Fibrella aestuarina BUZ 2: one gene and its partner. The protein of the gene in region 2 interacts with the protein of the main gene of each other region in a pairwise test. Links are inferred from orthologs where the notes say so. Each region holds a gene or a part of one and is shown on either strand. Other genes may lie near its edges. The genes, in order: FAES_RS23595 and ung.

The links.
Region 1: the proteins of ung (region 2) and FAES_RS23595 interact in binary tests that used the Escherichia coli proteins (3 or more experiments, as listed by UniProt). The link is inferred for Fibrella aestuarina BUZ 2 from one-to-one orthologs.

The regions. Positions count from the first base shown.
Region 1 is NC_020054.1:5,701,736-5,704,783, reverse strand. What follows is about bases 105-2,828. They hold FAES_RS23595 (nucleoside-diphosphate kinase), read right to left. Parts: upstream 1,815-2,828; coding sequence 1,395-1,814; downstream 105-1,394. Other genes in these bases: FAES_RS23585 (LysM peptidoglycan-binding domain-containing protein), read left to right, coding at 2,656-2,828; FAES_RS23590 (O-methyltransferase), read left to right, coding at 2,004-2,645; nth (endonuclease III), read left to right, coding at 684-1,340; FAES_RS23605 (response regulator), read left to right, coding at 105-658. Also shown: more of FAES_RS23605, read left to right, coding at 1-104; more of FAES_RS23585, read left to right, coding at 2,829-3,048. UniProt on the Escherichia coli protein: Major role in the synthesis of nucleoside triphosphates other than ATP. The ATP gamma phosphate is transferred to the NDP beta phosphate via a ping-pong mechanism, using a phosphorylated active-site intermediate.
Region 2 is NC_020054.1:3,349,898-3,352,959, reverse strand. Bases 95-2,832 are described here. They hold ung (uracil-DNA glycosylase), read left to right. Parts: upstream 95-999; coding sequence 1,000-1,665; downstream 1,666-2,832. Other genes in these bases: FAES_RS13615 (RagB/SusD family nutrient uptake outer membrane protein), read right to left, coding at 1,767-2,832; apaG (Co2+/Mg2+ efflux facilitator ApaG/CorD), read right to left, coding at 501-887; FAES_RS13630 (O-methyltransferase), read right to left, coding at 95-497. Outside these bases: more of FAES_RS13630, read right to left, coding at 1-94; more of FAES_RS13615, read right to left, coding at 2,833-3,062. UniProt on the Escherichia coli protein: Excises uracil residues from the DNA which can arise as a result of misincorporation of dUMP residues by DNA polymerase or due to deamination of cytosine.

The DNA of each region.
Region 1 (3,048 bases), 2.4 Mb from region 2 along the record:
CCCGCAGGCCCTGGGCATCGTAAAACAAATGACCGTCGATCTGGTGCTGTTCGATATCAACATCAAAGGTGAGTGGGACGGTATCGAGTCGGCGCGGCGGTTGCGGCAGTTGCAGCCCATCCCGTTTATCTTCCTGACAGCCCTCACCGACGGCCCCACCATCGAGCGCGCCCGGCAGGTGTCGCCTTCGGCCTACATTACCAAGCCCTTCAACGACCTCAATCTGCGCATCGCCATCGATCTGGCGATTCACAATTTTGCCTTGCAAAAATCGGCGCTGTCGCCGGGGCACGTTACCAGCGAAGCCAGCGAGGCGATGCTGAAAAACGAAACGCTGCTGCTGGTGAAAGATCATTTCTTTATCAAGCAGAACTACCGGTTCGTGAAGTTTCGGCTCGACGATGTACTGTTCCTGCAATCGGAAGGCAACTACACCGACATCGTGACGCGCGACCTGAAATACACGCTGCGCGAGGTGCTCAGCAAGGTAATCGAGAAAATGCAGAGCCCCGAAATCTGCCGCATTCACCGCTCCTACGCCGTCAATACGCGCCACATCGACAGCTTCAGCGAAGGCGAGGTGATCGTGGGTAAACACGCCCTGCCGATTGGCCGGTCGTACCGCGACGAATTCATGAAAGGGTTTGAGTTTATGTAGCGGCGCGGAAGCCGTATCTTTGGCTATGCTGAAGAAAGACCGTTTCCGCTTCCTGATCGACTACTTTACCACGCACTTCCCCACCGCCGAAACCGAACTACACTTCAGTAATCCGTATGAGTTGTTGGTGGCGGTAATCCTGTCGGCGCAGTGTACCGATAAGCGCATCAACCAGATTTCGCCCGCTCTGTTTGCCCGTTTTCCCGAGCCCGAGTCGCTGGCGGCAGCCTCTGTCGAGGAGGTGTTTAGCTACATCCGCTCGGTGTCGTATCCAAACAACAAAGCGAAGCATCTGGTCGGCATGGCCCGGCTCCTGATGAGTGAATTTGGCGGTGAAATTCCCGCGACGGTGGCCGAGTTACAACGGCTGCCCGGTGTGGGGCGCAAGACGGCCAACGTGATTGTGTCGGTGGTCTACAACCAACCGGCGATGGCGGTCGATACGCACGTGTTTCGGGTATCGCACCGGCTTGGGCTGGTGCCCAGAACGGCCACTACGCCACTGGCCGTTGAGAAAAGCCTGATGGCCCACATCCCGACGGCACTGGTGCCCCGGTTTCACCACTGGCTGATCCTGCACGGCCGCTACGTGTGCATAGCCCGCTCACCCAAATGCGCCGAGTGTGCCCTTAAACCCGTCTGTAAGTACTACGAAAAAGAATGTATTATGAACGATGTATAATGTACAATGGGGTTGATCTTACTCCATTGTACATTATACATCGTTCATTGGCCATTAAAACTGCTCCAGCCCGGAGAAGAAGAAGTTGCCTTCGATCTGCGCGTTTTCGTCGGAGTCAGAGCCGTGGATGGCGTTGGCTTCGATCGACTTGGCAAACAGCTTACGGATGGTGCCTTCTTCGGCCTGCGCGGGGTTGGTGGCCCCGATGAGCTTCCGGAAATCGGTCACGGCGTTTTCTTTCTCCAAAATCATCGGCACGATAGCCCCCGACGACATGTAGTTTTTCAGGTCGTTGTAGAACGGCCGCTCGCTGTGGACGGCGTAGAATTCGCCGGCACGCTCAGGCGTGAGCCGGGTTTTTTTGATCGCTACGATGCGGAAGCCCGCTTCCTCGATCAGTTTCGTAATGGCACCCGTGTGGCCCTCGGCAACGGCGTCGGGCTTAATCATGGTGAATGTGCGGTTTGTCGTCATTGATGCGTGAGCAACGTTTATTTGGCCGCAAAAGTACGGCGAATTTGGCGGGAAATTTGCGCTTACTCAGAAGTCGCCCCTAACCAGCGACTTTGTATACCAACGTTTGGGTCCGTCTTCGTTTAGCTGGAAAAGCGTACCTTTACCGGTACAATCCTCGCTGTCTCGCCGATTTCCCGGATTAACCGAATGGAGTTTATTGCTGCTGATCTTGCGGCCTATGCCGATGCCCATACCTCGCCCGAAAGCGAGACGCTTCGTCGGCTCAACCGCGATACCCACGCCCATGTGCTCCGGCCCCGCATGCTCTCCGGGCATATACAGGGGCGTTTTTTAGCCATGATTGCCCAGATGATCCGCCCGCGCCGGGTGCTAGAGATCGGGACCTACACGGGCTATTCGGCCCTCTGCCTCGCCGAAGGCCTCGCGCCCGACGGTCGGCTGATCACACTCGACAACAACGAAGAACTGGCCGATTTTGCGCGTAGCTACTGGCAGACAACACCCTGGGCCGCGCAGATCGAACTGCGCCTTGGGCAGGCTGCGGCGCTGATTCCGGCACTCGATGAGGTGTTCGATCTGGTCTTTATAGACGCCGATAAAGAAAACTACGCGCTTTACTACGACCTCGTTTTCGATAAGGTGCGCCCCGGCGGGTTTATCCTGGCCGACAACGTGCTGTGGAGCGGTAAAGTGGTGCAGCCTGTGAAAACATCCGATCGGGATACGCAGGCGGTGCTGGCCTTTAATCAGAAAATTCACCATGATGACCGTGTCGAGAACGTCCTGTTGCCCGTGCGCGACGGTCTGTTACTCGTTCGTAAGCGGTAGCCTATACCCTATGAAAAATCGCTTTGTCTACCTGATTGTCTTTGTTGGCTTACTGTGGCCGGGTCTACCGGGGGTTACATTTGGCCAGTCGGCGCCGATGACGCCGCCCAACGCACCTGACCAGGTGCAGTTTGCTGACCTGACCGTTCGGTTTGAACCCAACGCCCGCCGCCTGGTGCAGCAGGACATCAACGCCCTGATGGTGAACCGCCAGTATTGGGATGCCAAACTCGACCGGGCGCAGCTTTACTTCCCGATTATCGAAAGTGTGCTGCTGGGTGAGTCCATTCCCACGGATTTTAAATACCTGGCCCTACAGGAAAGCTCCCTCACGCCCGATGCCGTGTCGTCGTCGCAGGCGGTGGGCTTCTGGCAGTTTAAGCGCGAAACCGCCGGGGATTAT
Region 2 (3,062 bases):
AAAGTTTTACTTAGGTCACCAACGACCACATCCACATGCTGATAGCCCAATTCATCAAGGTGCTTTTTAGCCTTGGCGGCAATGGCAGGGCAGCCTTCAAAGGTGACAACACGGCCGTTTGTGCGGGCGGCGGCATCGGCCAGATAAGCCGTTGTTAGCCCCAACGACGTACCCAGCTCCAGCACTGTCGTGGGCTTAAAGCGGTGTACCAGCCGATTGAGGAGCTGGGCGTACCGAACTGGTTTCTGGGCCGATCGGGCAATGTGCCCCAACTGCCGCTGTTGACCGGCCCCCGTTCGTGAGCCGGCACCGAGGTCGGTTACGTTGATGAGTTCGGTACTTTGGCGGAGTTGTTTCCGCAATTGCTCAATCGCCGTGAATGGCGTTGTGTCGGACCGAGCGCTGATAACCTCTGTGTAGAGGGCGTAGACAAAAGGCGAATGGAGACCGTGAGCGTTGCCCGCCCGCCACCAATGCCGGAGATAGGCCTTGATCAAGAATTAATTCAACTGGAACGGCACCACCATCGTGAATTCGGGCACCTGAATACGAAACTGTTTGCCGTCGATGATCCGCTCGACCAGATAGGACCCCACCATCTTACCCATGCTGGCGTGCAGGTTGCAGCCCGACACGTATTCGTGGCGCTCGCCGGGTTCGAGCACAGGTTGCAGGCCAATAACGCCTTCGCCCTCTACTTCACGCACCTCGCCGGTGGCGTCGTAGATAAGCCAATGGCGACGCAACAACTGGATGGTATGCTCACTGTGGTTTTCAATGGCAATGCGGTAGGTAAACACAAAGTGTGCCTGCAATGGGCTCGAATAGCCGTGCTGATACTCTGTTTTGACAATTACCTCAATGCCTTCCGTTACGGCAGAAACCATAAACAAAGCTCGTTTTAGACAACCTTAGAACGTAAAATAAGTTGATAAGTTTGCCAGGTCAATCGGCCTGTCGGAAATTATTTTTCCGGCTTTACTCCATTACTCCCCTACTATGAACGTTACGATCGCCGAATCCTGGAAACCCTACCTGCAACCTGAGTTTGACAAACCGTATTTCCCAAAGTTAGCCGAATTTTTACGACAGGAATACGCCAGCCAGCGGATTTATCCGCCCGGCCGCCTGATCTTCAACGCCTTCGACAAATGTAGTTTCGACGACGCCCGCGTGGTCATTTTGGGCCAGGATCCGTATCACGGTGAAGGGCAGGCCAATGGGCTCGCGTTTTCGGTCGCCGATGGTATCACGAAGCCCCCGTCGCTCATCAATATTTTCAAGGAGATTCAGGACGACCTCGGCAAACCCATCCCTAAATCGGGGAATCTGGAGCGCTGGGCCTCGCAGGGGGTGATGCTGCTCAATTCGACCCTGACCGTCCGGGCCGGGCAGGCGGGGTCGCATCAGGGCAAAGGCTGGGAAACGTTCACCGATGCCGTTATCAAGATCCTCTCCGAGCAAAAAGAGCACGTGGTGTTTATGCTGTGGGGCGCCTACGCACAAAAAAAAGGAGCCGTCATCGACGACTCCAAGCACTTGATCTTAAAAGCGAAACACCCCTCGCCCATGGCCGCTCAGTGGGGCGGCTGGTTCGGCAACAAGCACTTCAGCCAGGCCAACACGTACCTGGAAAGCAAAGGCCTGCCACCGATCGAGTGGTAAATTACGTCCAAGGTTTAACGTCCAATGTCCAACGCTTGCGGACACGCTAAGTGCGCTATCCGTAAACGTTGGACATTGGACGTTAAACCTTGGACGTAATTCTAGTTGTCCGTTGCCAGCTTATTGAGAGCTAGCTCCTGCGCAGAGATCGGCCAGATGTAGCCATTCTCAGAAGCCGCTTTAGCCGCAACCGACCCTTTGGCGGGAATGGTTTGCAGCAGCCGCACCAGATCATTGTTGCGCAGCCCTTCACCCAGGAACTCGATGTTGCGTTCCAGCAGAATAGCGTTGGTCAGCTCGGTAGCGTTGGCAAAGCTGGTCGTCGTGTAGGTGATCGCCGCATCTGACCGATTGCGAACGGCACTCAACAGGGCTACCGCCTGTGCATCTACGGAGTTGGTCGTACGCGCCCTCGCTTCAGCCAGGTTCAACAACACTTCCGAATAGCGAATCACCGGAACGTAGTCGGTGTACGGGCTAACCGTTTTGTACTTGATCAGCCAGTTCTTGGTGGTGGCACCTGTGCCCGTTTGCCGAACAAATGACCGGCGGCGATCGGTAGCCGACCAGTTGGTGTTGGCGATGATCCCACTCGGATTCAACGAGTACTCGGCCCCACCCGTACCGCCATTGCTGGCGTTAGGCTGGTAGTAGAACGCCAGCTGGTTTTGCGTACCGGGGAAGTCGCCCGCCGTGGTCGTCATCGGCATCGAGAAAATCGACTCGGTAGTGGTGAAGTTCGTGAACACCGTGGCGATGTCAGCCTGCAAGCGGTGGTTTACCCCCGTTGGCGCGTTGAAAGGCGCTGCTGGGCTTACAATCTTGTTAGCCTCCGTGACCACATCGGCATAGCGCTGCATGGTCAGATATACCCGCGTTTTCAGCGCGATAGCCGTGTTCTTATGGGCACGCGTGGTGTTTTCGCCCGTACCCGAATAGGTTTGGGGTAAACCCGTTTCCGCTTCGTTGAGGTCTTTCAGCACCTGCGTGTACACATCAGCCACCGTGCTACGCGCCAGATCAGACTGACCCGTGCCTTTGATCCCGTTCAAACGAAGGGGCACGCCGGGCTTGTTCCCATTGCCGTCGGCATAAGGCCGGGCGTAGTATTGCAGCAGGCTGTAATACGACAGCGCCCGAATCAGCTTAGCCTCGGCGATATACCGGGCGGCGACATCAGCCGGCACGATCGTAACCGGTACTGTCGCCATGCCGTCGATAAAGATGTTGCACTTGTTGATGCACAGATAAGCGGCATACCAGAGCGTCTGTACCGCGGTGGCGCTGTTGGTGGCGTTGAGGTTCCACACGTCGGCACCAGTGACGAGGTTCGACGTCTCGTTGAGGAAATTCTCGCCCCGAATGTCGCCGTAGATCAGGTAGCGGCCGCCATAGAG